Regions from separate parts of the Shouchella rhizosphaerae genome, predicted to be linked through region 2. Evidence: riboswitches for the same ligand, from Rfam matches in the RefSeq annotation. Region 2 holds a riboswitch; the other holds the start of a gene.
What was found. A riboswitch is a leader RNA that binds a small molecule or an ion and turns the genes downstream of it on or off. The one in region 2 is predicted to bind FMN.

Region 1 (16,471 bases), 1.3 Mb from region 2:
GTGTTCCAAAATTAAAGTCCAAGTCGCCCTCTTTCACTTTTTGAATCGCTGTTTCAAAAAAACCACTCAACTTTGAAAGAGGCGACTCTTCCCGCGTGTCTTTGTTACGCCCGCTTTGATGAGAATCCTGTTTTGCTGTATCGGCTTCGTCCTTGCCGATCGCCTCAAGCAAACGCAACCCTTCTTCTGCTGTAACCTTCCCATCTTCAATCATTTTCAAGATCATCATACGTTCTTCCATGGCAATCGCTCCTTTATCGGCTTTCTATTACTGTATTACGGAGCAGCTAGGCAAGATGTTTCAGCTTTTATGAACTTTTTTGCTCTGCCCCGGCAAACAACGCTTCTTGTCTAGCTTTATCACGAGCTAGAATAGGTTTTAAATAGGCCCCTGTATAGGAGGCACTGGTTTCGGCTACATGCTCTGGCGTTCCTTCAGCCACGATTGTGCCGCCGTTTTTGCCTCCTTCTGGCCCAAGGTCAATGATATGGTCAGCCGTTTTAATGACATCTAAGTTATGCTCAATAACCAAGACAGTGTCGCCATTGTCGACAAGGCGTTGAAGCACTTTTAACAACCGGGCAATATCATCAACATGGAGACCAGTCGTCGGTTCATCGAGAATATAAAGAGTTCGTCCTGTTGAGCGTTTGTGCAACTGGGAGGCCAACTTCACCCGTTGCGCTTCCCCACCTGAAAGCGTCGTCGCCGGTTGCCCCATTTTTAAATAACCGAGACCAACATCAATGAGCGTCTGGATTTTGCGGTTAATCTTTGGAATGCTGGCAAAAAATTCAGCGCCTTCTTCGATCGTCATTTCCAATACATCGGCAATCGTTTTGCCTTTATATGTCACTTCAAGTGTTTCGCGGTTATAACGTTTTCCGTGGCATACTTCACAAGGAACGTAGACGTCAGGCAAAAAGTGCATTTCGATTTTGATGATCCCGTCACCCTTACAGGCTTCGCACCGCCCCCCTTTGACATTGAAGCTGAAACGTCCTTTTTTATAACCGCGGACTTTCGCTTCATTCGTCATCGCGAACACATCCCGTATATCGTCAAACATGCTAGTGTATGTTGCCGGGTTGGAACGTGGAGTCCGCCCGATCGGCGATTGGTCAATGTCAATCACTTTATCCATTTCATCAATGCCAATGATTTCTTTATGTGGTCCTGGCTTCGCTTTGGCGCGGTGAATCCGCTGCGCCAGCGCTTTGTGAACAATTTCGTTGACGAGCGTGCTTTTCCCAGAGCCAGAAACACCTGTAACAGCGATAAACACGCCAAGTGGGAACGTGACATCAATGTTTTTTAAGTTATTGGCTGACGCCTTTTTTACTGTAAACGAGCGATCAGTAAGAGGACGTCTTTCACGGGGAACAGGGATAAATTTTTCCCCTGACAAATACTTCCCTGTCAACGAATGGGGATTTTCTGTTAGTTCTTTTGGCGTTCCTTGCGCAGTAATATATCCACCATGCATCCCTGCTCCTGGACCGATGTCAATAATGTGGTCAGCGGCCAGCATCGTGTCCTCATCGTGTTCAACTACGATAAGCGTGTTGCCAAGGTCACGCATATGTTTCAATGTCTCGATTAAACGGTCATTGTCACGCTGATGGAGGCCAATGGAAGGTTCATCAAGAATGTAAAGCACACCCATAAGCGATGACCCGATTTGCGTAGCGAGCCGAATACGCTGCGCTTCTCCTCCAGACAGTGTCCCCGCCGCTCGGGAAAGGGTTAAGTAATCGAGTCCGACATTGACTAAAAAGCCTAGACGGTCTTCGATTTCTTTTATAATCAAACGAGCAATGGCGCGTTCTTTTTCAGTCAAGTCAAGCGACTTAACAAATTGGATCGCATCGGTGCATGTCATTTGGCTCACTTCGCCTAGATGTTTGCCGCCGACAAAAACAGCAAGTGCTTCCTTTTTTAGCCTATAACCTTTGCACGTTGGGCATTTTTTCTGCGACATGTACATTTCCATTTGTTCGCGAATGTAATCAGAACTTGTTTCTCGATAGCGTCGGGCTACATTGGCGAGCACCCCTTCAAATACAATTGTATGTTCATGAACGCGGCCAAAGTCGTTTTCATAGCGGAAAAAGATTTTCTCCTTTCCGCTTCCCTCTAACAAAATTTGTTGCTGCGTTGCTGGCAGCTTTTCAAACGGCACGTCCATATCAATACCAAAGTGGTCGCACACTGCTTGCAATAACTGTGGATAATAATTGGAACTTGTCGGTTCCCACGGAGCGAGGGCATGTTCACGCAATGACCGGTTTGGGTCTGGCACGACAAGCTCACTGTCCACTTCCTGCTTTGAACCAAGTCCATCACACGATGGGCAAGCGCCGAACGGGCTATTAAATGAAAACAAGCGTGGCTCAAGTTCAGGAATGGAAAAACCGCACTCAGGGCATGCGTGCTGCTGACTGAACAACAACTCCTCTTCGCCGATGACGTCAACGAGCACTCTGCCGCCAGCAAGCGTCAAAGCGGTTTCCAGGGAGTCTGCAATTCGCGCTTGGACGCCCTCTTTTATCACAATCCGGTCAATGACTACTTCGATCGTATGCTTTTTGTTTTTATCTAGCTCGATTTCTTCGGATGCTTCCCGCATTTCTCCATCGACGCGGATACGGACATACCCGTCTCTTTTAATCTGTTCAAGCGTCTTTACGTGCGTGCCTTTACGCCCTGATACAAGTGGCGCAAGAATTTGCATTTTAGTACGCTCTGGATACTCAAGGAGGCGATCCACCATTTGCTCAATCGTCTGCGAGGAAATTTCAATGCCATGACGTGGGCAGACGGGCCGACCAATTCGGGCATACAATAGCCGCAAGTAGTCGTGGATCTCTGTTACCGTTCCAACTGTAGAACGAGGGTTGCGACTTGTTGTCTTTTGATCGATCGAAATCGCCGGAGACAGCCCTTCGATCGAGTCAACATCCGGTTTATCCATTTGTCCAAGAAACTGACGAGCGTAAGCGGACAGCGACTCCACATAACGCCGCTGCCCTTCTGCGTAAATGGTATCAAATGCAAGCGATGACTTGCCAGAACCAGAGAGGCCTGTTAACACGACAAGCTTATCCCTCGGAATCGTCACATCCATGTTTTTTAAGTTGTTGGATCGTGCCCCTTTAACGACAATCTGTTCATGTGCCATTTATTCGTGTCATCCTTCCGCTTTTAATTCTAACAACACATCGCGCAATTCAGCGGCTCGTTCAAAATTCAACTCTTTAGCGGCCTGTTTCATTTCCGCTTCTACACGCTCAATCGTTGCCTGGCGTTCTTTTTTGCCTAGTTTTTTCGATGATGTCGAGGAAGCTTTGTAATCGCCGGTCTCTTCCGCTGCATACGTTGCTTGCACGACTTCTGGTATCCGTTTTTGAATCGTTTGCGGTGTAATGCCATGCTGTTCATTGTATGCCTGCTGGATTTGACGGCGCCGTTTCGTTTCGTTAATCGCCACTTCCATTGAGTGGGTCATTTTATCGGCATACATAATGACACGGCCATTCGCATTTCGTGCAGCCCGGCCAATCGTTTGAATCAACGAACGTTCTGCTCGTAAAAATCCTTCTTTATCGGCATCAAGAATCGCCACAAGCGACACTTCTGGAATGTCAATGCCTTCCCGCAACAAGTTTATGCCGATAAGAACATCAAATGTCCCAAGGCGCAGTTGGCGAATAATTTCTAGCCGTTCTAGCGTTTTGACTTCCGAGTGGAGATAACGGACTTTAATACCGATTTCCTTTAGATAATCAGTTAAGTCTTCCGCCATCTTTTTCGTAAGCGTTGTTACTAACACACGCTCGTCCTTGGCGATTTGGTCATGGATTTGACCGATTAAGTCATCGATTTGCCCTTCAATCGGGCGGACTTCTACTACAGGATCTAGCAAACCAGTTGGGCGGATAATCTGTTCGACCATTTCAGGCGTGTGTTCCAGTTCGTACGGTCCTGGAGTGGCTGATACATAGACGGCCTGGCCAACTTTCTCTTCAAACTCTTCGAATTTTAACGGCCTGTTATCAAGGGCTGAGGGCAAACGGAACCCATGATTGACAAGAATTTCTTTCCGGGCTCTATCGCCGTTGTACATGCCTCGCACTTGGGGAAGGGTAACGTGAGACTCATCGACAATAAGCAAAAAGTCCTTCGGAAAAAAGTCCAACAATGTATACGGAGTTGCTCCCGCTTCCCGAAGCGTCAAATGGCGAGAATAGTTTTCAATCCCTGAACAAAAGCCCATTTCCGCCATCATTTCTAAATCATAACGGGTGCGCTGCTCTAAACGCTGCGCTTCCAACAGCTTCTCTTCCTTGCGCAAAACGGAAAGCCTTTCTTCTAATTCCACTTCAATATTGGCAATTGCTTTTTTCATTTTTTCTTCACGGGTCACAAAGTGGGAAGCCGGAAAGATAGAGACATGGTGACGCTCGCCTTTTATTTCTCCAGTGAGGGCATCCACTTCTGTGATTCTCTCTATCTCGTCGCCAAAAAATTCAACACGCATGCACTGTTCATCCCGTGAAGCAGGAAAAATTTCGACGACATCGCCGCGGACTCTGAATGTACCACGAACAAAATTTATGTCGTTGCGGTCATATTGGATGTCAACCAATTTCCGCAACAGGCTGTTCCGGTCCATTTCCATGCCTGTGCGAATGGACAACACTAAGTCTCGGTATTCTTCTGGTGAACCTAAACCGTAAATACAAGACACGCTGGCGATAATGATGACATCTCTCCGTTCAAACAAGGAACTTGTCGCCGAATGCCTAAGCTTATCAATCTCGTCGTTTATACTTGCATCTTTTTCAATAAACGTGTCTGAAGACGGGACGTAAGCCTCTGGTTGGTAATAATCATAATAACTGACAAAATACTCAACTGCGTTATTGGGAAACAACTGTTTAAATTCGCTATACAATTGCCCGGCAAGCGTTTTATTATGAGCCATCACAAGCGTCGGCTTATTAACGGCTTGGATCACGTTTGACATCGTAAACGTCTTACCTGTTCCGGTAGCGCCAAGCAATGTTTGGTGCTTTTTGCCGTTTTGAATGCCTGTCACAATTTGCTCAATTGCTTTTGGCTGGTCCCCTTGAGGAGAATAATCTGATACAAGCTGAAACGTTTGGTCCATAATCACTTGGTACTTTCATGAATCGGCTTCGCCCTTTTCACAAAAGTGCTACCTTCCTCCTTTATTTATTAATACAAAAACTTCCCTCACTTGCAGACAACCAAACATGTGAGGGATGAAGCTTATTTGTCACTCAATCCTAAAGCCATTTTTATCCAACAATATTAGGCGGGTCGATAGCCGAAACGTTTGCCGTCAAGCATGGGCTTGTTTGGATCTTAGCACGTGCGGTTTTAAGACGTGGCCCGCCTTTGTCGTTCTTTATAAACAAGTGTTCGCTTTTCATTATAGCATAACCTGATGCAAATACCTACAAACTTAACGAACATACGTACTAAAAATAATTTCCAATTGAATTGGATTCCTGACGCTGGACGAATGCCGACAATTACGGTAAGATTAACATGCTAAAAATAATGAATAGGTATCTTCGGGGCAGGTGAAACTCCTGGCCGGCGGTAAAAGCCCGCGACTCTCCTTTTCTTTTATCAATAAGGGGACTGATTTGGTGGAATTCCAAAGCCGACGGTTAAAGTCCGGATGGGAGAAGATCAACGAATAAGCATGGCAAGACGCGCCCATGCTTATTTGAGAGGCCCTGAATGAACGTGCACATTCAGGGCTGTTTTGATTTTTAGGAGGGCCGATTCAAACGAAAGGGTTTTGACATCACATGCAACAACCGCACACGCAAAAAACATTTTGGTTCATTGTAATAGGAGCGGCTTTCTGGGGCATTAACCCTCTTTTCCGCCTCCTTCTCCTTGAAACAATGACGTCTTTGCAGATTGTCTTTATCGAACATATTATTTTGGCTTTTATCGCCGTTCCTCTTATTTGGACATATAGAAGCGACTTGGCTCATTTGTCGTTAGTCGACATTGGCGCCTTGCTTTTCATATCGTGGGGCGGCTCAGCTATTGCTACGTTGTTATTTACACAGGGGCTCACTTATGCAGCGACACACGGAATGGGACAAATCAATTCGGTGTTGCTCTTGCAAAAGCTCCAGCCGATTTTCGCGATTGTGCTTGCCCGTTTTGTTTTAAAAGAATCGTGGCCCAAACATTTTGGGTATCTCGTGCCAGTCGCACTTGTTGGTACTTATTTACTTACATTTGGCTTTTCCTTGCCAATCAGCGGGTTTGGCGATGTTTTTCAACTTGGCAGCCTGTTCGCCATTGGCGCAGCAGCCTTATGGGGCGGCTCCACCGTTATGGGACGTTTGCTTTTACGAAAATGCCGCTATGAAACAGTGACAGCGCTCCGCTTTCTCTTGGCTTTGCCCTTGCTTAGCGTCCTTGTTTTAACTTCGCCAGATGCCTGGAACGAGCCAGCTTCGGCTACAGCTCTCTTCTTTATTAGCATAAACTTACTAGCTTCAGCGCTTTTGCCAGGCTTGGTCTCAATGCTACTTTATTACCGGGGCTTGCAGGCGATTAAAGCTTCTGTGGCTACGATTGCCGAGCTTAGTTTCCCAATGGCAGGATTGCTTGTCTCCTGGGTGACGATGCAAGAAACGGTTACGTTTCCCCAAGCGCTTGGCTTTGCGCTGATCTGGATTGTTCTTTATCAGATTTCCAAGCAACAGGATGCCAAAGAAGTATTGCCGCCTTTAGAAAAACGGGCTGCTTCCGCATAAAGGGCTACCTGTTCCTTTCATGCTGCTACCATAAAAAAGAGGTTGTCCCAAAAGCCTTTAAAATGAAGAAGGGGAGTCGAGATCTGACTTGATCTCGACTCCCCTTTATTTGGATGGATCGGTATTTCGGTGAATGATGGCGGGCAAGGCCCGCCATTTTCTTCAGATTGAGGGCCAACCCCAGCCAACCAAGCTCCACCGTCACCTTTTCCAACCCGCGAAGGTGGAATCGTCGAAACCCGAGATTTTGTTTGGCATGCCCAAATACACTCTCGACGTCCGTTTTTCTTTGCGCGTAGAGTGTGGCTCCTCTTTCACTATGTAGTTTTGCCGCTTCTTTGGCTTTGAGTTCCTCGTAGATGGGGTTGTAATGGATTTGCCGAGGCCCCTTGCCCCTCGTACAGTCTGCTTTGAACGGACACCCCTCACAGGACTCGCATTCATACATCTTGAAGTCGCGCTTGAATCCATAACGATCGGTACGTCGGCTATAGGCTTTAAAGGCGACCTTCCGGTTGTTTGGGCACCAATAGACATCCTCGTGTTCGTCATACCGCCAGTTATACGGATGGTAGGCTTGCTTTAGGAATGATCGTTTTTGTTCTTGGCGATAGGTGTTGTAGGGAATGAGCGATGTGACCGTTTCTTGCTCTTCCATGTAAAGATAATTGCTTTCACTTCCGTAGCCTGCATCGGCAATGAACCAGTTTGGCAAAGGCAGACCTGTCGCTTTAAAGTGCTCAAAATGCGGGATCAAACAACGGGTATCGGTTGGGTTTTGGTGAACCGTGTAGTGAAGAATGAATTGGTTTTGTGTCGCCACTTGCCAGTTATACCCTGCCTTGAGTTGCCCATTGTTCATGTGATCGTCTTTCATCCGCATGAACGTGGCATCTGGGTCGGTTTTAGAAAAGCTGTTGCGCTCGCCAAAGAGGCCCATCTGTTCTTCGTATTTTTCCAAACGAGGAAGATGGTCTTTCGTTAAGCTTCGGTAGGCCTTTCGTAGTGGCTTGCTCGCTTCTTGGTGGGCGCGTTTTTCTTCTTTGGATGGGGCTACTGCGATTGCTTGGTCCATCGCATTCAGTTCCTTTTCCACCTTTGTGACGACGTCTTGAAGACGTTTGTGGCTGATCCGTTGCCGTTCAAACGTGGCATCTTCCTGCTTGAAGGTTTCGGTATCCAACGCAATCGCTTCTTGAATGACCTCTAACGTTTCCTCGATTTTCATTTGAAGCTTTTCTTCGTGGGAAAGCGTGCTCTTTTTCCAAACGAACGAGTATTTATTGGCGTTCGCTTCGATTTTGGTGCCATCGAGAAAATACGCCTCCAAGTCGACATAGCCTTCCTCGATTAGGAGATGCGTCATTTCGGTATACAGGCCTTCCATCAACGATTGGAAACGTTCTGAGCGAAAGCGATTGATCGTCCGAAAGTTCGGGGCTTGTCCAGCAGCGAGCCACATCATCGGCAGGTTTTCTTTGAGGGCTTGTCCCATGGCTCGGCACGAGAACCAACGTTGCGTATACGCATATAGGACAATCTTTGTCATCATTTTCGGATGATAGGCGGGTCTGCCTCCGCCTTCATACGCACGAACAAAGAAATCGTCATCCAACCCATCCACCACGTCACTGACCACACGCGCGACATGATGTTCGGGGATAAGATCGGAAAAATCCATAGGCAGATAGAGTTGATTCATGGTATACTCTTGGAAAGTGACCTTTGGGTTACGCAAAAAAATCGCCTGCTTTCGTTTGAATTTTGGTAGTGGTACCTTCATTTTAAACGATTGGGCGGTTTTTTTGTGCTTTTTTATCTAAATGCAAAAAAGCCACCCCAAAAGGTCATTTATCTATGACCTTTTGGGACAACTCCTTCAGACTGTAGACAAACGCCCTCATACACGTTTTTTGTCGCAGCCCTATACGTATGAACATTACATTCCCCATCTTCCCTCGCCTAATTAGCGTTTCTTATGACTGAGTGACCGCTACGCTACACAATGGAGTCTGCTAGCTGTTCTTCCTGGCGCACGAGCAACGCCCCTAACTGGTAATGCTCGCCGCTGTAAAGAGGTCCATGTACAAACCGTGCTTCCCCTGCTAAGTCTTTTACTTCTAGCTTGCAGTATACAGGATTGATTTGCAATGCTTGATACATCGTTTGTTCATTATGGACAGGTTGGCCATTTACTTTCGTAATTTCTTCCCCAATGGCAATGCCCATTTTTTCCGCCGGGCTGCCAGGGAGAACACCGACGACACGGCAACCTTTTTCTTCTTCCGTGAAAAAAGCTGGCTTGTTTTTTTCGGCAATGGCAGAACGGATATCAAGCGCCAGTTTTAGTCCCGCCAACAAAGCGGACCACAAGCACAAAAACCAATACTCCGGTAAGAAATAGAGAGCTGCAGCGCCTACAAACGCAAGTACTGCGAGAGGATAAATGGCCTTGGCTTCAGTAGCAACGGTGTCTTTTGGCAATGAACCGATTTTCTTGCCAAAACCGACAAGGACAGGGATCAACAGCGGTTGAAACGTCATGCCCTCGATGTGGATAAGCGGCCAATAGGAAAAGGCAGGAAGCATTCCCTCTGGTATAAACACAACGATAGGGAGAAGCCAAAGGCGGTTTGCGATATGCACACCGACAAAGCGCCCTCTTTTGCCGATTTCCAAGCGCGGGGAAGTCAATGCTGCCCCATTAAAGCGGACTAGAAATGCTTGGGCGAGAAGGGTAACAGCTGCAAACAAAAATAGGCTTGGGTACAAAATCTGAGACTCAAGTTCGCCGTCTAGCCATGTTGGTAATGTGAGGCTTGGCAACAAAGCAAGCGCAACTGCTGCTAAAGGGATGTAGTAAGCAGGCGACTGTAGCTGCATCCGCCCCGTTAGTAGTAATAACAAGCTTGCCGCTGCAACAAGCAGCAAAACTGGAGTGGTCAGTGTTAAGCCATAACCAATAAGCACGAAGCTTGCGATCAGGCCGGCAAGCAAGCCAGGCAAGAGGCTGAGGACAAAATCAGCACGTTTGGCGTAAACCCGTGTATGAAAAGAAGCTCTTTCTTTTGCAACGCGAACAGCGCCGATAAAGGCAAAAGCAGCAATGCCTATGTAAAAAAGCGGGTGCAGCAAAAAGCTACTAATGGCTGTCAAAGTAGTTTCTATCATTTTATATCCTCCAGCTTTTCCTACAGATTCAAAAAAGGATAACCGCCCCTAGAAAGGCAGCTATCCTTACGTTTCGACAAACTTCCGGCTGTTTCCTGCCTATTGGGACGCTTGCTCAGCAGCCAATTCAACCGCCCGTTTCAGCTGCTCATCGTTAGCAGTGTCACGAATATGGGACAAAATGTCTTCTTGAAGTTTTCCTGCCGTTTCTTCATTCAATTCGCCGTTTGCTTGTAAATCATGGGATTGTTGAAAAGCAATGATCGCTTCTTCAGTTTTCTCGTCAAAATAGCCGTCATCCCGGCCAACATCGAAGCCTAAGCCAGTCAGCATCTTTTGGGCATTGCCAATTTGGTCTGACACTTGGTCTTTGACAAACGTTTCTTCCACTGTAAGCGCGACAGCATAAAAATAGTCAGGTTGCCGTTGTTTAACGGTCGGCTCGACTCCCTCTTGATCAATCGTGTTGCCGCCTGCCGTCAACCACCGGTCTGTCGTAATTTTCAAGGCGCTGCCGTCATCCATTGGGATTGATTTTTGTACAGTCCCTTTCCCAAATGTCGTCTCGCCTACTAAATCATAGTCGCCTGACTCTTTTAACGCAGCTGCGAGAATTTCAGAAGCTGAAGCACTGCTTTCATTAATCAAGCCGACAACAGGATAAGGTTTTTTGCCTTTCATTTTTGACAAATAACTATCAATTTCGCCGTTGCCATGTTCAATTTGCACTACCGGTTTGCCTTCTGGAATAATCGCGTCACCAATTTTGGTCGCTCCTTCTAAATACCCGCCAGGATTGCCGCGGACATCAATGACCAAACCGTCGATTCCGTCTTCTTCTAACGTCTGCAACTGCTCTTCAAATTGGGTGCCTACGTCCTCTGAAAAAGAGGTGATTTCCAGTCTGCCAATTTTCTTCCCATCTTGCTCAAACGTATCTGCGCGAACAGATTCGACTTCAATCGTATCCCGTTCGATTTTAACATCAAAAGGGTCCTTCACTCCATTACGTGCAATTGTCAACGTAACGGTTGTACCGCCCTCGCCGCGAATGTTCGCCACAGCTTCATTAACAGACCAGCCTTCAATCGACTCGCCGTCAATGGCAATAATGGCATCATTTGGCAAAAGTCCTGCTTTTTCAGCTGGAGACTCGCGCATCGGGCTAATAATCGAAACATTTCCGTCGATCATGCCGACTTCCGCTCCAATTCCTTCAAAATGAGAGCTGAGCGACTGTTGAAAATCTGTTGCCGAACTTACATCCATATAGTCAGAAAATGGGTCATTTAACGTTTCTACCATCCCATTGATGGCACCTTCAATTAATTGTTGGCGATCCGTCTCTGTCACGTACTCCGACTCAATCGTGGCGAGTGCTCGCTCAAATTTATCCATTAATTCGTCATCGCTTAATTCCACAACCGATTCATTTCCATTGTTTGGCTGAATCGGATTAGGAGAGCCAGTGTTCATACCACCTATAAAGAAAAACCCTCCGACCAGCACGGCTGCCAGCACAGCTACTGTCCACACGAGATGCTTTGTTTTCAAAATTGCTCACCACTCCCACTTATAAAACGAATTGCCTTGCTTTCTGTTTCGTTTCTCTTTCCATTCTAATTTGTCGGCAAGCTTCTGTCAAAAAGCGATTTTGCATTCACAAAAAAAGCGCCCTGTACTTGCCAAGGCGCTCGAGTATTTACATATATTTCATCGGATCGACTGCATTTGAACGGTCCCAGTTAAATGGCCCTTCATGGACTTCGAAGTGCAAGTGTGGCCCTGTCGACCTGCCCGTATTGCCCATTAGTCCCAGCTGCTGGCCTGCTTTAACACGGTCACCAGGGCTGACATCAATCCGTTCAAGATGGGCATACACTGTTGTCAGTTGTTTTCCGTCGATTTGGTGGGTAACGACAACCCAGTTGCCAAAGTCACTGCGGTATTCTGTAGAAGCAACCGTTCCATCTAACACAGAGACGATTGGCACATCGCCCGCTCTGCCGTTCTTACCAATATCGATGCCCCAGTGCATTCTTCCCCAGCGTTGGCCGTAATTCGATGTAATCGATCCTGTTGCCGGCCGTACAAACGCGCCTGAACTTTCTACAGAAGGAGCAGCCTCTTGTTCTTGGTTGCTCTTCTCGTTGTTGTTATCGTCGCCTGCTTGCGGCTTTTCAGCAGCTTGGGCTATTTCGCTGGATTCCTCCGTTTCCTTCGCCTTTGCCGCCTCCTGTTCCTTAGCAGCTTGATCTTCGGCCTCACGGGCTTTACGTTCCTCTTCTTCTTTTAGGCGTTCCTGTTCTTCTTCCCACGCTTTTAACTCAGCTTCCAGCGCTTCTTCTTGCTTTTGCAATGATTCTTCCTCAGACATGATGTCGCCTAACTGCGCTTGTAGTTCTTCTTCCTTTTCTTTTAATTCCGCTTGCAACTCGTCTATTTCTTCCGTTTGCACAACAAGATCTTCTTTTAACGCTTCGAGTTCTGCCTTTTGCGCTTCGACATCAGCCTGTTTTTCTTCTACTTCCTCTTTTTTCGCTTGTAGTTCTTTTTCATCAGCTATGTATTCATCAAGCATTTCCTGGTCATGTTTGGCAATTGTAGAAATAGCTGAAACCCGTTCAATAAAATCGCCAAAACTTTTCGCACCAAGTAAAACTTCTAAATAACTGACTTCGCCACCAGATTCATAGGCAGCAACGGCCCGTTCTTCCAAAAGCCCCCGTCTCTCAGCTATTCGTTCTTCCATAACCGCAATTTCTTCCTCTAATGACTCGATATCCGCTTCTATTTCTGCCAATTCCGCTTCTGTTTCGTCTAAGTTTTGTTGTGTTGTTTCTTCTTCCTGCTTCAATTCATCCAATTCTGCTTGGAGATCTTTTAATTCGCTGTCTAATTTCGTTAGATCGGACTCCGTTTTTTCGGCTTTTTCAACGTTTTCTTTTTGTTGTTCTTGCACGTCATCCAACTGTTTCTTTATATCGGGTTCTGCAAAAGCTGGCTGAAAACTACTGCCTAGCAAAGCGCCAGCAATGGTTAAAGCAGCAGTTGTAGTGACCATTCGTTTTTTCACCGTTTTTCCCCCTATTTCGATTACACATTTAAAAATTTCCGCACAGACATGGCACTTCCCCAAATGCCAACAATTAAGCCAACAGCTAGCAGCAACAGCGACACTTGCACAATCAGCTGCCCTGGCTCAAGAAGCGAGTAAAGCGAGCTTTGTAAAAAATCGCCTGAATTGCTGTACACGTATTGATAGCCAAAGCTTAGAATTAGAATCGGGCCAATGCTGCCAAAGGTACCTAACAAAGCGCCCTCGACTAAAAATGGACTACGTACAAAGCCATTTGTCGCTCCAACGAGTTTCATAATTTGAATCTCTTTTTTACGGGCAACAATTGTAAGTTTAATTGTATTTGAGATTAAGAACATCGCCGTTAAAAGCAAGCCGAGAATAACTACTAGGCCAATTATACGGCTTGTATTCGTTAGTTTAAATAAATCAGGCAGTACATCTGCCCCATAAGATACATTGCTTACATAATCATGATGATTGACTTTTTGGGCAACGGCTTCTGTTTCTTGAGGAGAGGCGGCAGTAACTTTCAATGCATCCGGCAGTGGGTTCTCTTCTCTTATACTTTCATACACTTCTCCAGTAGAAGCAATTAAACTTTCTAACCCTTCCTCTTTATCAATGAAAATAACCTCTTCTACTTCAGGAAGGGTACGAACTTCGTCTAATAGTTCTTGCACTTCCTCTTCGCCAGTTCCCCGTTCAATAAAGGCACGAATTTCTACATTGTTTTCAATCGTCGATGCGATGTGGTTTCCATTCACAAAGACAATTAAAAAGAAGCCTACAATAAAAAGCATAACCGTTACCGCACTAATGGACGCAAATGACATCCATCCGCTGCGGCCAATATTCTTGATTCCTTCGCGGAGATGGCGCAGCATTGTTTTAAACTTCATAGCCGTAATTCCCCCTTGCTTCATCACGGACGATCCGGCCATTTTCAATCGCGATGACACGACGTTTCAACGTATTGACAATCTCTTTGTTATGTGTCGCCATGATCACCGTTGTACCTAGGGAATGGATGCTTTCCAACAAGTCCATAATCGTCCAAGCCGTCTCAGGGTCCAAATTGCCCGTCGGTTCATCAGCGATCAAAACATCGGGCCGATTCGCAATTGCTCTAGCAATCGCCACCCGTTGCTGTTCGCCGCCAGATAGTTCGCTCGGCAAGAACTTTGCTTTGCTTTTTAATTTTACTAGATTTAAAACTTCATTTACACGCTTTTTAATATCGGAAGGATGCTCTTCAATGACTTCAAGTGCAAATGCGATGTTTTCATGGACAGTAAGAGAAGGCAAAAGCTTAAAGTCTTGAAACACAACTCCGATATTCCGTCTAAGTTTAGGAATTTCTTTATGTTTTAAAGTCGATAAATTAATATTATTTACAAAAATATCACCTTTTGTGGCCTTTTCTTCACGATAGATTAAGCGAATAAAAGTCGATTTGCCCGCACCGCTCGGCCCAACAACGTAAACAAATTCACCTTTTTCAATTTGGACAGTCATGCCGTTTAACGCCTTAACATTATTGGGGTATACTTTCCAAACATCATTTAGTTTGATCAAACTCATTCAACCACACCTTTAAACCTTGGTACCGAAATAACAAACGAATTCCGATTTCGACATGCTTCGCGGTCATTATATCATCAGCAGCAACAGGGTGACATTACATTTTTATTTCAGTTTCGTGATAATTGCTTGATTTGCGTGTTCGTATCGCATTTCCGACCATTGGAGCACTCTTTATTTATTTCGGTCTAATTAGCCTATGAGTGAATGATTAAATGTACCTATTTTCACAAGTCTAAACACATGGAGAAAAAGGGCAAAAAAAAAGAGCGCTCGTCATAGCGCACTCAATCAACTTTACCTTTTTTTAAACCCTTCTCCTAGCACTTCTGAAGCATTTGTCAGCACAATAAATGCATAGGGATCCGCTCTCTTTACAGTTTGCTTTAATCGCGCCACCTCATTTTGGTTGACAACGCACATAAGAACCGCCCGTTCTTTGTTCGTATAACCACCATAACCGACGAGCCTAGTCACACCGCGGTCGACTGAGTCAAACAGTGCCTTCTGTACCGTTTCCTCTTGAGAAGAAATAATATAGGCAACTTTTGAATAGCCTATCCCCATTTGCACGAGGTCAATCGTTTTTGTCGTTACGAACAGCGAAATTAATGCATACAAGGCCATTTCGATATGAAAGACAAACGCCGACGTGATGACAACGAGGCCGTCAATCATGCCGACACATATGCCAGCTGAAAGCCCTGTAAATTTTTGCACAATCTGTGCCAGTAGATCGGTCCCACCCGTGCTCGCATTGGCTAAAAAAACGAGGCCAAGGCCAAGACCGACGCCCAAGCCTCCGAACAAAGCACCGAGAAGAGGATCGCTTACTTCGACAACCCAATCTCTTGTTAAAAAGACAACAAGGGGGACAAATAGCGTGCCAATGAGCGTTTTTGCCCCGTAACGAAAGCCTCCCAACAACAGCACACCTAAAAGAAAGATCGGAATGTTTAAAGCCCAGAGGGTAAAGGCGGGCTCAAACCCAAACACATAGTTGGCGATTGTGCTAATACCGCTAACGCCGCCAGGGGCAATTTGATTTGGCAATAAAAACAAATTAAATGAAATCCCGACTATGGCTGAGCCAATGAAAATCCTAGTATAATTTAGCCATTTTTCAGCCCCCGTACTGGATTGCCTGTCTCGGCGAGCCCTTCCCATACATGTTCTCCTTTATAAAAGCGGTCGCTCTTGATATTTAACATTCTCAGGCTTCGTTGCTACATTGCCAGCGATTGTCTCAGGTAAGCGTCAATAAACCCGTCAATCTCTCCATCCATGACACTGTTCGTATTGCCAATTTCAAAGCCAGTGCGGTGGTCTTTCACCATTGAATAAGGATGGAACACATAGGAGCGAATTTGGCTTCCCCACCCAATTTCTTTTTGTTCGCCACGAATTTCAGCAAGTTCACGCTCTTGCTCTTCAATCCGCAGTTGATACAGTTTCGCTTTCATCATTTTCATTGCTTGTTCCCGGTTTTTAATTTGGGAACGTTCGCTCTGACAAGTCACAACCGTATTGGTCGGCAAGTGGGTAATCCGCACAGCCGAGTCAGTCGTGTTGACATGCTGGCCGCCCGCCCCACTCGCACGATACGTATCGATTTTTAAGTCTTCGCTATTTAGTTCAATGTCAACTGCATCATCTAATTCTGGCATCACTTCGCATGACACAAAGGACGTATGCCGCCTCCCGGATGAGTCAAATGGCGAAATTCGCACGAGGCGGTGCACACCTTTCTCTGCTTTTAAATAGCCATATGCGTTATGCCCTTTTATAAGCAGCGTGACGCTTTTGACGCCGGCCTCCTCA
Region 2 (16,471 bases):
AAAAGAAACGAGTGACGTTTGAGAATTACTGGAGATTTGTGTACAATGGAACAAGCGCTTGCCGCTACTTCATAGTTGAGAGTGAGGGTTTTTGGATGAAAAAAGGAAGCATTGAATTTGAAAACGGTGAAAAGATTGTCATCGAATTTTATGAGGACGCCGCGCCTGGTACTGTAGAAAATTTCGAAACACTGGCCAATAAAGGGTTTTATAATGGTCTTACATTCCACCGTGTCATCCCTGGATTTGTGGCCCAAGGGGGAGACCCGAATGGAAATGGAACAGGTGGTCCAGGCTATACGATAAAATGCGAGACAGAAGGCAACCCACATAAACACGTCCCAGGCGCGCTTTCAATGGCACACGCCGGCCGAGACACAGGTGGCAGCCAATTCTTTATCGTCCATGAGCCTCAACCCCATCTTGATGGTGTCCACACAGTGTTCGGGCAAGTTGTTGAAGGACTAGACAGTGTGTACCGCATTAAACAAGGCGATGTGATGCTAGAAGTGAAAGTTTGGGAAGAATAAGTGTACAGCAGAAAGCCCTGTCGTGATGACAGGGCTTTACTTCACGCCACGACCGTTCTCTTTCTAAGAAACGGTCATACAAAATAAAAATCATGGCCTAATTAGACGTTGTTTTAAGAGGAGATGGCGGCAGTGCCTCTTGTAAAAACGTTAAAAACGCACTTACTTGTGGAAGGGACCGGTGGCTTTCTGGGCAATGTAGCCAAGTGCTACGCATCTTTTCTTTGCCGTTTATGTCCAATGGCACACGTATATAGTCGTTTCCGTTCAAGTCGCGGACAGCTACCTCTGGAAGGATGGCAGCGCCAATGCCATTTGCCATTAATTGTTTGCATGTTTCAATTTGGTCAACGGTGATCGTTTGCAAGGGCGAGTGGGCAGCCTCCGCATACAGCCATTCTTCAATGAGCGATTGAAAGGCATCGTCGCTTTGAAAAGAAATGAACACAGTCGGTTTTTCGGTATCGGCGCGGCGGACATAGTAAAGCCGTTCAGAAAATAGCAGCGTAAGCCCTTCTTTATCATCGACATCGCCGCGGATAATCGAAAGGTGCGTATAATGCCTGTTTTGATAAATAGCAGAACTAAGGCCGGTATGCAAATCGATTTTGACATCGGGATAAGCGTTCACATAAGCACGCAACGGCTTTGGCAATACGTATTGGGCAATGACAGATGAGATCCCTAGTGAAAGCGTACCGCGTACGGTTCCTGTCAACTTGCTAAGACGGTCTTGTAGTTGTTTTTCCTCCTGAACACGGCGTTTGGCAAAGGCAATCACTTCTTCCCCGACTGGCGTTGGAATCAGTGATTTATGGGTGCGGATAAACAGCGGCTCGCCAAAGCGTTGTTCAATTTGCTTAAGCCGCTGGCTGAGAGCGGGCTGGGATATGTATAACTTGCGTGAAGCACCACGAATGGTCCCTTCATCGCTTAGCGTTGCAATCAATAAGTCCTCTTCGAGTCGCATCCAACCATCTCTTTTCCAAGCAATGGGTCTCATTGCTTTTTTCATTAGTTTACAAAAACAGGCGTTTTGCAGCAACAATGGAAGTGTGGAATGCCATGAATGCAATAATAAGGGGATTGGATAAATGGAAAAACAGGAGCGAGGTGGCGGTCGCGCTACGGCGATTGGTACAAAAGTTGTTTATCTATAGTATTTGAAGAAATATTAGGAATATCACCGGTTTTGGAATAGAAGCCCGTTTCTTTGAACTTGGTGAAGATTCTATTAAATCAATTAAGACAGTTTTGAAGTTATGGGAAAAAATTAATTATTGAAATCATTAGAATAGAAGGAACGGGGCAGAGAATGCTTCTTTGTCCGTCAAGAAAATAATTTCCGGACATAGGGGAGAAATGTTATATTGCAATTATTCAGATGAGTGCTCGTGGCGGTCCCGCCTCTGAACTATGTACATGATCCATCAATAAACCATTTTCGAAAAGCATATACGAAAAAGTTATGTATCTTTTATTAAAGATAAATTATCTGGTAATCAAGTTGTTAAGAGTTTTAATATCGAAAAAGAAATTTTTGAGAGGGCAAAGGCGAACAAGCAGAAAATGCAAAAATGGTATACGAAAATCTGCTATCACTAATTATTTCACTTACTGATATTATTGATGCTTCCAATGGTTTATTATTGAGTCAGGAGCAAAAGCTAACGGTGTAAATTACATAGGAGCTGGTTTTGTCCTGGAATTACAGTTCTGCTATTAAATGAGTGATAAATCATTTACTAGACGAAACTAAGTATGTGAATGGTTATATATTGGTAGCGCGGAACATTATACGAAAACTTCTATCACAGATATATTAATGAGTGGGCATAGTGTAATTAGAAAAACAAACTCTTATTGGAGTGATCATTGTGTTAAATATGAAAAAGCTTTTACTTAAGAGATTGCCGTGGATCTCACTTGGAGTTATAGCTTATATACTGACAAAATACGCGCAGAACCATCAGGATTGGGCGGAAAAATACAGTAAGTCTGTATATCCGTTATTGTCAAAAACAGTAGGATTTGTACCTTCTTGGGTCAAATTTTCTGTTAGTGAATGGCTCGTAGTGTTGGTTGTGTTCCTTTTGCTATTTTATATAGTTTATTATGTGCGCAAGGTTATCATGAGTAAAGGTGTACGTAGGATGGTAGTTTATCGTGGTACTTTAGGAATAGTTACGATCTGTAGCGTGATATATTTTTGTTATACTATTTTGGGTGGAATAAACTATCACAGATATTCTTTTTTGTCTTATACCGAATATAATAAAGAAGAAAACTACAGCAAGGAGGAACTGGTCAAATTGAGTAAGTCGCTTGCCGTTGAAATGGAATTGGCAAGGGAAAAGTTAGCGGATACTGATCTTTTGGTTCAAGTACCAGAGGTTTTTGATTACTATGCACAACAAGCAGTGTTCTCGATGCAAATGTTATCAAAGAAATATCCTATTTTGGAGCATTCTTTATATTCAACACCAAAACCAGTTGTGATGTCAAAACTAATGTCGCATGCAGGGATACATGGTATTTTTGTCCCTTTTACTTTTGAATCCAATATCAATGTTAATGTGCCAGTTTTCTTGGCGCCTGCTACTATGGCACATGAATTGGCACATCAGAGTGGTTTCATGCATGAGGATGAGGCAAATTTTATAGCTTATCTGGCATGTAAGCAGCAGGACGATCCAATGATGCTTTATAGTGGTTTTTTTCTAGCATTTGATTATTCTATATCTGAGCTAAAAAAGGTTGATCCAGATAAGGCGTCTGATATAATGTCCAGTCTGTCCAAGGCGGTGCAGCATGATATAGAACAAAATGAGCAGTACCGGGATAAGTATGAGGGTGTTATTTCAAGTATTTCAAGAAATGTAAATGACTTATATCTGAAGGCGAATAATCAGTCAGACGGTTTGAATAGCTATAGTGATATGGTAAATTTATTGCTGGCAGAGCAGCGAGGGATAGAGAAGTATAATTAAATAAAGTATAGATATTATTAGGAGTGAGTGAAATAAACAAAATAAAAGTATTCCCCATTCCATTTGCTGAGCATCGGTAAAATCAGAAACCCTATGAAAACCGTGGGCGCTTCACCGTCTGGACATCCATCAAGCAGAGAAGAGATCCGAAAACGAGAGACCTTCGGTCATTGGGAACTGGATACGGTCATATCGGGTCATGGGAAAAGCAAAGGCTGCCTGGCGACCTTTATCGAACGAAAAACCCGTTGGTATTGCGCTATCCCCATGCCCGACCGAACGGCCGTCTCTATGGAGGAAGCCATCCGAAAGCTGAAACTGGGATCGACCGCTGTGCCTATCTTTTTCAGAGCAGTTAATCGGACCCGCCTAAACATACATCTTACGATACTCCTTGGATGTTAATCCCTTCCTTTTTTGAAATAGGTGTGCATACTTCCTAATAGAAAATAGAGAAACGCGTGCCATGAGCGAACAACAATCTTTGTGGGTAGAAGGTTGTTTCCAGAATCGCAGCAAAAAGTAAATGATTATTGCCGAGTGAATTTAGAGTATGTTACATTTAAGTAGACGGATGAACACATCGAAGTCGTAGACGGCAGTTGGAGGTGAGTTTCGTCGAATTATGTAAGCGCTTTATTTAATTAGACTTATCGTTTTACTCGGAAAAAGAAAAAGGAGGGATCGCATGCAAGTTGAACAAACGTATCATCCAGGTTTGGACGGAGTGATTGCGGCAGAAACCGATTTATCTTTTCTCGACACGGAACAAGGACAAATCATCATCCACGGTTACGACTTGATTCAATTATCAAAAACAAATGGCTATTTGGATATTGTCCACTTATTGTTAAAGGGTGAATTGCCGTCGGAACAAGAACGGCTAGCATTAGCAGAACGTTTAAGCGGTTCGTATGACTTGCCTGAAGCTGTTTTGGACGTTTTAAAACGGCTACCTGCATCGACACACCCAATGGATGCACTGCGGACGGGCGTTTCTGTGCTAGGGGGTTTTGATACACGGCTAGATGACCGCAGTGAAGAGGCAAACCGTGAACGAGCCTATGAATTACTGGCCAAGCTGCCGGCGGTTGTTGCTAACAGTTACCGCATCCTTGAGAAGAAACAAGTGTTAACGCCAAAAGATTCCCTTTCCTATAGCGCCAATTTCTTATACATGATTACAGGAAATGTGCCAAGTGAATTAGAAGAGCGTGTGTTCGACCAATCGCTGTTGCTCTATTCTGAGCATGAAATGCCTAACTCCACTTTTGCAGCGCGAGTCATTGCCTCCACGCTTTCAGATATGTACGGCGCCTTAACGGGGGCAGTCGCTTCTTTGAAAGGGCATTTGCACGGCGGCGCCAATGAAGCAGTTATGTATATGCTCCTTGATGCAAACTCACCTGAAGAGTTTGAAACACTTCTATCGAATAAGTTAAAGAAAAAAGAAAAAATAATGGGATTTGGCCACCGAGTGTATATGAAAAAAATCGACCCTCGGGCTCTTATTATGAAAGAAGCGCTTGCTGAACTTTCACAAGCTGCTGGAGATGACAGACTCCTGCAAATGTGCGAGGCGGGAGAGGCTCTTATGGCTAAAGAGAAGGGGCTTTATCCTAATTTAGACTATTATGCTGCCCCGGTATACTGGATGTTAGGCATCCCAATCAGCTTGTATACCCCGATTTTCTTTTCGTCCCGGACAGCCGGGCTAAGTGCCCACGTAATCGAGCAACATCGAAACAACAAGCTATTTAGGCCTCGGGTTAAGTATACAGGGCCACGTTATACATCTGTACAGAAATGAAGGGACAACGGAGGTTTTTTGCATGGACTTGAAAACGGATACAAGAAAAACAGACTTGCTTTTAGAGGAAATTGCTGAGTATGTGCTAAAAAAGGAGATTACAAGCGAGGAGGCGCTGGAAACCGCGGCGCACGTCCTTGTTGATACGATTGGCTGCGGCATTCTGGCCCTCCGCTATCCGGAATGCGTGAAAATGCTCGGCCCGGTTGTGCCGGGGACGATTGTTCCAAATGGGGTTAAAGTTCCTGGCACATCCCATGTTTTAGACCCGGTTCGGGGCGCTTTTAATATTGGTACGATGATACGGTGGCTTGATTACAACGATACGTGGCTTGCAGCTGAGTGGGGGCACCCATCGGATAACCTTGGCGGCATTTTAGCGACGGCCGACTATATAAGCAGAAAAAACATAGCAGAAGGCAAAGCGCCTCTAACGATCCATGATGTGTTAATCGCGATGGTAAAAGCCCATGAAATCCAAGGCGTGCTTGCATTAGAAAACAGCTTTAACCGAGTTGGCCTCGACCATGTGCTCCTCGTTAAAGTAGCGACTACCGCTGTGGTTGCCGGGATGCTTGGTGGTACAAAAGAAGAAGTCGTAAACGCCGTTTCCCATGCCTGGATTGACAATTCCTCGTTGCGCACATACCGCCACGCTCCGAACACAGGCTCGCGGAAATCATGGGCGGCTGGCGACGCGACAAGCCGAGGCGTCTTTTTGGCAATGACAGCTTTAACAGGCGAGATGGGCTATAAAACGGCGCTGTCTGCTCCTGGATGGGGTTTCCAAGACGTGCTTTTTAATAAGAAGGAAGTCGTGCTCGCCCGTAAGCTGGACTCATATGTCATGGAAAATGTGTTATTTAAAGTGTCTTATCCAGCTGAATTCCACGCGCAAACGGCAGCTGAAGCGGCAGTCACGTTACATGAGTCAGTCCGTGACCGTCTGGATGAGATCGACCGTATTGAAATCCATACCCATGAATCGGCGATCCGCATCATTGACAAAAAAGGGCCGCTGTACAATCCTGCTGATCGGGATCATTGTTTGCAATACATTACAGCAATTGGCCTGTTAAAGGGTGCAATTGTCGCAGATGACTATGAAGATGAGATGGCCCAAGATCCCCGTGTGGACCAACTTCGCGATTTGATGGTGGTTACGGAAAACAAACAGTTTTCAATAGACTACTTAGATCCAGAAAAACGGTCGATTGCCAATGCTGTGCAAGTCTTTTTTAAGGACGGTACGAAAACGGACCAAGTAACAATCGAATATCCACTTGGCCATCGTTTCCGCCGCGAAGAAGCTGTTCCTGCTATTCAGGAGAAATTCGCAGCAAATATCGCTAGCCATTATCCGCAAAAACAAGAAAAAGCAATCCTTGAGGCTTGTACAAACAAAGACTTAGGCAACATGTCAGTACCAGCTTTTACAGACTTGCTTGCCTTATAGAAAGAGAGGAGGGATTGCAATGCCTTGGATTGTAGACGAACCGCGCTCACAACAAGAACTAGCAACGTCTTTTTACAAACAGATGACGGAAAAGGGAATCTTACAAATTCCAGGTGCACATGATGCTATGGCTGGCTTAATCGCAAAACAAACGGGCTTTACTAGCCTTTATTTGTCAGGAGCTGCTTATACGGCGAGTTTAGGATTGCCTGATCTTGGAATTGTCTATTCAAACGAAGTGGCTGTCCGAGCCCGGGAAATAGTCCGGGCTACAAACCTGCCGCTTTTAGTCGATATCGATACTGGATTTGGCGGTGTGATGAACGTTGCTCGAACAGGGGTGGAAATGGTTGAAGCTGGGGTTGCGGCTGTACAGATGGAAGACCAAGACTTGCCGAAAAAATGTGGCCATTTGAACGGAAAAAAACTGATTCAGGCTGAAGAGATGGCGCAAAAAATTGCTGCTTTGAAAAAAGCGGCTCCGTCGCTTGTCATCATTGCCCGGACCGATGCAAGGGGCGTGGAAGGGCTTCAGTCAGCAATTGACCGCGCCAAGCTTTATCTCGATGCCGGCGCTGATGGCATTTTCCCAGAAGCGTTGCAAGGTGAAGAAGAGTTCCGTGCCTTTGCCGAAGCAGTCGAAGCGCCTTTGCTTGCGAATATGACGGAGTTTGGCAAAACGCCTTATTACAAAGCAGAGGAATTTGAACAGATGGGGTTTGCGATGGTCATTTATCCCGTCACATCGCTTCGCGTAGCGGCCAAAGCATATGAACGTGTGTTTACTGATATTATGGAGAATGGTACGCAAAAAGCGAGTTTGGCTGACATGCAAAAGCGCAGCGAATTATACGAAACCATTTCATATGATGAATTTGAAGCGTTGGATGCGTCTGTCGCCAAAACGATTTTAACAAGCGACCAGTAATACGTTGCAAAGTCATACGGGTTGGTAGAAAACGCTTGTCTGTTAAATACAAATAACACGGGTGTGCTTACAGAAATGATCGTTTCAAAGTATATGAACGAATCGATGCGAGCGTTTGTCTATAAATGTGAGAGCCTGCTTGGCAGGCTCTTGAGCTTATGCTAAAGTCGACAAAATCACCAGAGGGGGAGATGTCGTGAAAGTCGGGTTCATCGGTTTAGGCAATATGGGCATGCCAATGTCGAAAAATTTGCTTGAGTCTGGATATGAAGTAGTTGGTTATGACATCAATGAAACTTCGCTTTTAGCGTTTGAACAGGCTGGGGGAAAGCGGGCCCGTGATTTGGCAGACATCGTGCTGGCAAGCGAGCTCATCTTTACAAGCCTCCCTTCTTCGGAAGCGGTTGAAAATGTGTATTTAGGAGAGAAGGGTGTATTCGCTTCTGCCCCTTCAAGCATTCTATTTGTCGACACGAGCACAGTCGCCCCAGAGCTTGTAATGCGGATTGGGCAAGCGGCAGAAGAAAAAGGGTTATCGTTTTTGGCTGCTCCTGTTAGTGGCGGTGTCGTTGGAGCGGAAAACCGTACCTTGACGTTCATGGTGGGCGGTCCAAAAAAACTGCTTGAGTCAGTATCCGATCATTTAATGACACTAGGAAGCCATGTCTTTCATATTAGTGAAAGTTATGACAGCGGCATCAATGCAAAGTTGATTAATAATTTGTTGATTGGCTTTTATACGGCCGGTGTCGCAGAAGCATTGGCACTTGCCAAAAAGAGCGACTTAAACTTGGATTTTTTGTTTAATGTCCTAAATGTTAGTTATGGCCAGAGCCGCATTTATGAGCGAAACTACAAGTCGTTTATGGCAACAGGCAATTATGAACCTGGATTCGCTTTAAAGTTGCTTAATAAAGATTTGCGTTTTGCGATGGATCTTGCAAAAGAGCGTGGCGTGAAATTGCCGATTAGTGAAGCTTTAGTTGAACTGTATGCCGACGCTGAGCGAGCAGGACTTGGAGAAAAGGACATGGCCGTGCTGTTTGAACGGATTGGGGAACAGACAATTTCCTTTAAAGCGGAAGGAGTGGCTAAACGATGACAACTACGAAAGTGAAAACGGTGAAAAACTGGATTGACGGCGCTTGGGTCGAAGCATCTACGGCTGATACGGAAGTCGTACCAAACCCGGCGACGGGAGAAGCTATTGCTTACGTGCCGCTTTCAGGCGAACGTGATGTGGAGCAGGCGGTGGCGAGCGCAAAGCGTGCCTATGAAACATGGAAAACAGTTCCTGTTCCCGAGCGTACTCGGTACATGTTTGCGTATTTGGAGCAACTAAAGAAAAATAGGGAGCAATTGGCGCAGCTGATTACGCTAGAAAACGGCAAGACGATCAAAGATGCTAGAGGGGAAGTCCAACGTGGCATTGAGTGTGTGGAGCTAGCTACGTCGACACCGACAATGATGATGGGCGACGCTCTTCCCGATATTGCCAGCGGGATTGACGGTTCGATTTGGCGCTATCCTTTAGGGGTTGTTGCTGGCATTACGCCGTTTAATTTTCCAATGATGGTCCCGTTATGGATGTTTCCACTTGCGATTGCAGCAGGGAATACATTTGTTCTTAAAACCTCTGAACGGACACCGCTTTTAGCTGAACAACTTGTCTCGCTTATGCATGAAGTCGGTTTGCCTAGAGGTGTGTTGAATTTAGTGAATGGCGGCAAAGCAGTGGTTAATGGCTTGTTAAACCACCCTGACGTTGAAGCGATTTCGTTTGTCGGCTCTGAGCCAGTGGCTCGCTATGTATATGAAACAGGTACAGCAAATGGCAAACGAGTTCAGGCCCTTGCAGGCGCAAAAAACCACGCTGTCGTTTTAGCTGATTGTGAACTAGATAAGACGGTCCAAGGGGTCATCGGCGCCGCCTTTGCATCGAGTGGCGAACGGTGTATGGCTTGTTCCGTGGTCGCCGTCGTTGAAGAAGTAGCGGATGCCTTTATTGAAAAACTAACGGCAGAGACGAAGAAATTGACAGTCGGCAACGGCAAAAACGATGAACATTTTGTCGGCCCGCTCATTCGCCAAAGCCATAAAGACAAAGTTGTTAAATACATTGAACAAGGAGTAGAGCAAGGGGCAGAACTGTTGGTTGACGGACGCAACGCAACGAGTGAGGAAGCGGGCTATTACCTTGGCGCAACTTTGTTCGACCACGTGACACCAGAGATGACGATCTGGCAAGAAGAATTGTTTGCCCCAGTGCTCAGCATTGTCCGTGTGCGAGATTTAGAAGAGGCAATTGCTTTAACGAACCGATCTCGCTTTGCGAACGGGGCCGTTATTTACACATCAAGCGGCAAGGCGGCACAACACTTTCGAAATGCAATCGATGCCGGGATGGTTGGCATCAATGTGAATGTGCCTGCTCCAATGGCATTCTTTTCATTTGCCGGTAATAAAGCATCGTTTTTTGGCGATCTTGGCACGAATGGACGTGACGGCATCCAATTTTATACAAGGAAAAAAGTCGTTACCGAACGCTGGTTCAATTAATAAAGGGAACGTTGTTATCGCTTAAAAACCAGTGTCTACTTTTAGAGCCACCCGCAAAAGGCAGGTGGCTCAGACTGTAGGCAAATCGTTCGTTGCTTCTCAAATGTGTTGGAACAGCCTGTGCCAAGTTAAAAAACATAGCTAACTGTACGGCATCAGAGAAGCATTTTCTATCAGTCTGAGTGATGGAAGCGACTTCACAGTTCACGGAAAAAGGAAAGCGCTAATTCATCAGGTACCTCTTCGATTGTTTTATATTGATAATTGGGCATGCGCGTTTTATCGATTAATACAGACCGAACGCCTTCATAAAAATCATCGGAACGTAAAAAGCGCAAAGCGAGACGCTTATCGGTTTCATACGTTTCTTCAAGAGTAGACGTCTTTGATTGTTTTAAGTGGGCAAGTGTCACTTTTAATGATAAAGGCGATTTGCTGCGCAATATGGTGGCGCAATCTTGGGCAAATGGATCCCCTTTTGCTTCTTCAAGTGAAGCGATAATCGCTTCAACCGTTTTATGGGAAAAATGTTGGTCGATTTTCGGTTGCAGCATCGCCAATTCGCTTTTTGGCGGTTCTGCAATGAACGACTGTAAAAAAAGGTGCAGTGCTTGATTCAGATCTTGTTCGCTATTGGTCCAGTCGGTGTTTAGCAATTGACTGCGAAGAGGTTCCATCGTTTCTTTTTTCGTGTAATAGTCGGCGCACCCTAGGAAAATCGCATCTTCTCCAGTTAGCATTGCAGCAGTCAACGCTGCATAGCGCCCTGTGTACCCAGGAGCAAGGCTTAGAAAATAACAGGCCCCTACATCGGGAAAGAAGCTAATGTTCATTTCAGGCATAGACCACTTCGTTGTATCTGTGACAATGCGGTGACTTGCACCGTAACTAAGGCCAACGCCTCCGCCCATCACAATGCCGTCAAGAAGGGCGACAATCGGTTTCGGATAGGTGGCAACGAGCAGATCAAGTTCGTATTCATGGGCAAAAAAATGTTTGGCTTCCTCCAGGCCGTTTTTGCTGTCCCGGGCGCTATAAAGCGCTTTAATATCTCCGCCAGCACAAAAAGCTTTGCTCCCCGCCCCTTCAAGAAGAACGAGCGCAACCTCATCATCCTGTTTCCATTGTTGCAATTGTGCCAACATGCCACTCACCATGTCATAAGACAGTGAATTCAACGCTTTTTCACGGGCAAGTGTGATGACTCCTACCCCAGTATCTGATTTTTCAAATCGCATATTGGTCGACATTGCTTCACCTCATCATTAAAAAGTAATCGCTTCTTTTTCTATTTTGACGCATTTTTAGCGGAAATGCAAAACATTTCAACTTGCATTGTGGTGTCTTTTTCGTTATAATAACTATTTATATAAGGCTAGGCTACTTTTTTCTGCCTGCGGGAGTTGATGCCTCCCGTCTATTACTACTTACGCCGCCCCCTTTCAGGCGCAGGGAAAAGACTTTTTGTACATGCAATTCAAACTGGCGCGGCCTCGGAGCCGCAAGGACGATCGAGAGGAAGGGCTTTCGTTGTCTTGTGAGCAAAAAATTCCATAGAGTCTAGCTTTTTGTCTCTTCTAACGGAACAAGAAGATAGAATACAGAAGCTTATAAGCAGGCAAAGCACGGAGAATGGCGTTGATGACCAAGTGCTTTGCTTTTTTGCGTTGTTCGAACTTTATTTAATACGAGCTCTAATGTCAACGACAAGATCAATCGATCAGCAGGTCGACGTTATGAACGTTAAGCAAGGAAGCAAAGTCCTTGCTTTTTTTATTTTCCAATGATAATCTTGGTTTACTTGATGAACCAATTACAAGTGAAATAATACTCAACTTCGGGGCAGGGTGTAAATCCCGACCGGCGGTGATAAGGCAATCGCCTTTTAGTCCGTGACCCGCATAAGCATTACTCGTGCGTGCGGTGGATCTGGTGCAAATCCAGAGCCGACAGTAATAGTCTGGATGGGAGAAGTTCGAGCGCAAACGTTTAAAAAAACGGTTATGTTTGCTTTATTTGTTGTGCGCAAAAACGTATGAAACCATACGTTTCTTTCCTGTACCCTGAAGGCGTGTTCTTCAGGGTTTTTTCTATTTAAAAGGGGGCATGACTATGTTTACAGGTATCATCGAAGAAATGGGCAAAGTTGCTTCTGTGTCAAAAAAAGGCAAAGCGATGACATTGGCTGTTAATTGCAAAACCGTTTTGGCGGACGCCGCAATTGGCGACAGCATCGCTGTGAATGGAGTTTGTTTAACGGTTACGGCAATATCTGAAAGCCAATTTCAAGCGGACGTGATGCCAGAGACATACGAAGCGACAACGATTAAACAGCTTGTTCCAGGGCAATTTGTTAATTTGGAACGGGCGATGGCTGTCGGCAGCCGCTTTGGTGGGCATATCATTTCTGGCCATGTCGATGGCGTTGGCACGATTCAAAAAAGACAACCAGTTGAGAATGCTGTGCTATTCGAAGTGGAAGCAGACCGAGAACTTGTTCGCTATATCGTTCAAAAAGGGTCGATTGCTGTTGATGGAACAAGTTTGACGGTGTTTGCCGTTACTGATACAAGCTTTACGATTTCAATTATTCCGCACACGCTTGAGATGACGATTATGGGCACAAAGAAACCTGGTGACCATGTTAATTTGGAATGCGACATTATCGGCAAATACGTTGAGAAACTTCTTGCCCCGAAAGAAAGTGCCGTTCGTACGCCTTTGTCGCAGCTTCTTAAAGAAAATAGCTATATGTAAAGGGGAGAACAACGTGTTTGAATCGATTGATGAAGCGATCACACAATTAAAAGCGGGGGGAATGATCCTCGTTGTAGATGATGAAGACCGGGAGAATGAAGGGGATTTTTTGGCTCTTGCTGAAACAGCGTCCCCTGAAACAATCAATTTTATGGCAACGCACGGACGCGGTCTCATTTGTGTGCCTTTGACGGAAGAACAGGCTGAGCGCCTGCAGCTTGGGCAGATGGTGTCTCACAGCACAGACCCACATGGAACGGCATTTACTGTCAGCGTCGACCATTCACATACGACAACAGGCATCTCTGCTTTTGAGCGGGCAGAAACGGTCCGCGCTTTAGCAGATGCCAATGCGCAGCCAAGTGATTTTAAACGGCCAGGGCATGTTTTTCCGCTTGTTGCCAAAAACGGCGGTGTGCTGCGCCGGGCTGGCCATACCGAAGCCGCTGTTGATTTTGCAAAACTTTGTGGAGCAAAACCGGCAGGCGTTATTTGCGAAGTGATGAACGAAGACGGATCGATGGCTAGAGTGCCTGAGTTGCGCATCATTGCCGATCAGCACAACCTGCCACTGGTGACGATTAAAGATTTGATCGCTTACCGCCGTAAAACGGAGAAAGTTGTGACGAGAGAAGTGGCTATTTCGTTGCCGACTGAGTATGGCGACTTTAAAGCAGTTGGCTATACGAATACCATCGACGGCAAAGAAAGTGTCGCCCTTGTTAAAGGGGACGTTGGAAATGGTGAGCCTGTTCTAGTCCGCGTTCATTCCGAATGTCTGACTGGTGATGTATTTGGCTCTAAACGATGCGATTGTGGTCCACAATTGCACGCAGCGCTAAAGCAAATTGAAGCTGAAGGACGAGGCGTACTGCTCTATATGAAGCAGGAAGGCCGTGGGATTGGGCTAATCAATAAATTCCGCGCCTATAAGCTGCAAGAAGAAGGCTACGATACAGTGGAAGCGAATGAGCGCCTTGGGTTTCCAGCGGATTTGCGCGAATACGGGATTGGGGCGCAAATCCTACGTGATTTAGGCATCCGTGACATGCGGCTTTTGACGAATAACCCTCGAAAAATTGCAGGGCTAGAAGGCTATGATTTAAACATTGTTGAGCGTGTGCCACTGCAAATGGAAGCTGTAGCCGAAAATGAACGTTATTTGCATACGAAAAGAGAAAAACTTGGGCATATGCTCAATTTATAGGAGGGCTTTAAATGGGGAAAAATTATGAAGGCCATTTGGTGGCATCTGGATTAAAGGTTGGAATTGTTGTGGGTCGTTTCAATGAATTTATTACAAGCAAACTTCTCGGCGGCGCTCAAGATGGGTTAATCCGCCATGGAGCAGATGAAGGCGATATCGATGTGGCTTGGGTTCCAGGAGCGTTCGAGATCCCGTTTGCAGCCAAAAAAATGGCTGAAAGCGGCCGATACGATGCGGTCATCACTTTAGGGACTGTCATACGAGGGTCGACGCCTCATTTTGACTACGTTTGTAATGAAGTGGCGAAAGGCGTCTCTTCATTGGCATTAACAACTGGGATTCCCGTCATTTTTGGTGTCTTAACAACGGATACAATCGAACAAGCTGTTGAACGAGCAGGCACAAAAGCAGGAAACAAAGGATGGGAAGCAGCAAGCGCGGCGATTGAAATGGCGAATCTAGCAAAGCAGTTTGAGGAATAACAGCTAGCATTTTCTATCAGTCTGAGTGATTTTGTCGACAACTCAAACGGCCCTGAAGGGGCCGTTTTTTTCTGCTGTTTTACTTCCTTATTGGCCATTTCGATTGCGTAAAATGTGCTTATGAATAAGTTGGGCATCAGCGAGATTGCTTGGAGCACACCACGATTTCCCAGCGTGGCGTTGACATGCGGCAAGTAAGGCTGTGTCCCAGAGCGGAAGGTTGTAGTCCTCAAAACAGCTAGAGCCTAAATGGGCCAGCCGTGCTTTCATATCTTGTTTTAGCGCACGTGCATTTATGCCTAGTTCGTAAAGGGCGTTTGCCTCAGCAGGAACGCGTTTGAGTAAGCGGCGATACAAAATTGCAGCTCCTTTTATATTGCCTCTTCGCTCATGATAAAGAGCGACCGCTAATTGGATAAGCGTAACCCAATAAGAAGCGCGCTTGTCTTTCGGAACGGATTTCCATTCCGCTTCTAACACTTCGTGGCATTCGAAGTAATCCCGTTTAGCATGAAAATAATAGAGGAAATCAAGATAGCGCTGTTTGTACATCGTTTGTTCCCCTTTGCTGTTGCAAAAAAGTGGTTTATGGTATACTTCTAGCGTGAGTCGACTTTTAGTGGCTAGAAACGGATTGGCCACAAAAGCAGAGGACCGTTGTTTTCGATGTTGATTTAAGATGTCCAAATCTAATGTGGTGATTGAGTGAACACAACAACTTATAACGTAAAAACAGATTCTTTTGAAGGGCCCCTCGATTTGTTGCTCCATTTGATCGCGCAGGCGGAAGTGGACATTTATGATATTCCTGTAGCAAAAATTACAGACCAATATTTACACTATATCCATACAATGCAAGAACTTGAGCTTGACTTAGCAAGCGAATATTTAGTCATGGCGGCCACGCTCTTGCAAATTAAAAGTCAAATGCTTTTGCCAAAGCCCGAGGAGTTGTTTTACGAAGACGAGGGGATGGAAGCAGAAGACCCTCGGGATGAACTCGTTGAGCAGCTTTTGGAATATCGGGCTTTTAAAGAAGCGGCTGAACAATTAAAAGAAAAAGAAGCACAGCGCAGCTTAGTCCATACGAGGCCTCCAAACGATTTGGACGCTTTTTTAAGCGCAGAAGAAGAACGGAAGCTCCAAATCGAAGGCGTCACACTTGCTGATATGCTTGGCGCGTTTCAAAAGCTTCTCCAGCGCAATGCATGGAATGCACCAAAAACGAAAACGGTCCAGAGTGAAGAACAGTCAATTGAACTTCGTATGAACGAACTGTTGGACGAGCTATCGGCCCATTCAGGCAAGGCTCCGTTCCATACGCTGTACGAGACTGGCAATGTGTCTCAGTTGATTGTCACGTTTTTGGCCATGCTTGAGCTCATTAAAACACGGGCGATCCATTGTGTGCAAGAGGAGAGCTTTGCTGAAATTATGATTTACTTATGGGATGGGGATGAGCATGCAAGCAAGTAAGCTCGCAAAAATCGAAGGTTTGCTGTTTGTCACAGGTGATGATGGCATTTCGCCAACAGAAATGGCCGAACTGGTTGAAATTAGTGAAGACGAAGTCATTCAATTGCTTGAAGTGCTTTCAGAACAAATGGCAAAAGAGGAGCGCGGCATTCGGTTAGCGCGTCTTGCCAACCGGTATCGGCTGACAACAAAAGTAGAACATGCTGATATGTATAAAAAGCTGGCTTCATCGCCGATACACGGCGGTCTTTCCCGTGCAGCCCTTGAAACGTTAGC

Region 1: it holds a riboswitch for FMN, as region 2 does, so the genes downstream of both, V5G21_RS03860 (DMT family transporter) here and ribE (riboflavin synthase) in region 2, are expected to answer to the same signal.

The regions. Positions count from the first base shown of each region.
Region 1 covers NZ_CP144921.1:711,852-728,322, forward strand. Annotated here, with positions in the region: gene V5G21_RS03845 (DUF4097 family beta strand repeat-containing protein) at 1-241, opposite strand, end outside; gene uvrA (excinuclease ABC subunit UvrA) at 309-3,182, opposite strand; gene uvrB (excinuclease ABC subunit UvrB) at 3,192-5,174, opposite strand; FMN riboswitch at 5,597-5,730, shown strand; gene V5G21_RS03860 (DMT family transporter) at 5,848-6,816, shown strand; gene V5G21_RS03865 (IS1182 family transposase) at 6,842-8,554, opposite strand; gene V5G21_RS03870 (PDZ domain-containing protein) at 8,815-9,987, opposite strand; gene V5G21_RS03875 (S41 family peptidase) at 10,087-11,541, opposite strand; gene V5G21_RS03880 (murein hydrolase activator EnvC family protein) at 11,690-13,063, opposite strand; gene ftsX (permease-like cell division protein FtsX) at 13,084-13,968, opposite strand; gene ftsE (cell division ATP-binding protein FtsE) at 13,958-14,644, opposite strand; gene V5G21_RS03895 (YitT family protein) at 14,948-15,817, opposite strand; one part of gene prfB (peptide chain release factor 2) at 15,877-16,471, opposite strand, start outside.
Region 2 covers NZ_CP144921.1:3,708,081-3,724,551, forward strand. Annotated here, with positions in the region: gene lysA (diaminopimelate decarboxylase) at 1-22, shown strand, start outside; gene V5G21_RS18460 (peptidylprolyl isomerase) at 96-530, shown strand; gene V5G21_RS18465 (LysR family transcriptional regulator) at 628-1,500, opposite strand; gene V5G21_RS18470 (DUF3810 domain-containing protein) at 2,417-3,520, shown strand; partial or broken gene V5G21_RS18475 (IS30 family transposase) at 3,604-3,835, shown strand; gene mmgD (citrate synthase) at 4,209-5,330, shown strand; gene V5G21_RS18485 (bifunctional 2-methylcitrate dehydratase/aconitate hydratase) at 5,353-6,786, shown strand; gene prpB (methylisocitrate lyase) at 6,806-7,714, shown strand; gene V5G21_RS18495 (NAD(P)-dependent oxidoreductase) at 7,941-8,816, shown strand; gene V5G21_RS18500 (CoA-acylating methylmalonate-semialdehyde dehydrogenase) at 8,813-10,273, shown strand; gene V5G21_RS18505 (enoyl-CoA hydratase/isomerase family protein) at 10,471-11,523, opposite strand; FMN riboswitch at 12,103-12,253, shown strand; gene ribE (riboflavin synthase) at 12,386-13,030, shown strand; gene V5G21_RS18515 (bifunctional 3,4-dihydroxy-2-butanone-4-phosphate synthase/GTP cyclohydrolase II) at 13,092-14,237, shown strand; gene ribE (6,7-dimethyl-8-ribityllumazine synthase) at 14,249-14,719, shown strand; gene V5G21_RS18525 (DUF309 domain-containing protein) at 14,807-15,271, opposite strand; gene V5G21_RS18530 (segregation/condensation protein A) at 15,425-16,195, shown strand; gene scpB (SMC-Scp complex subunit ScpB) at 16,176-16,471, shown strand, end outside.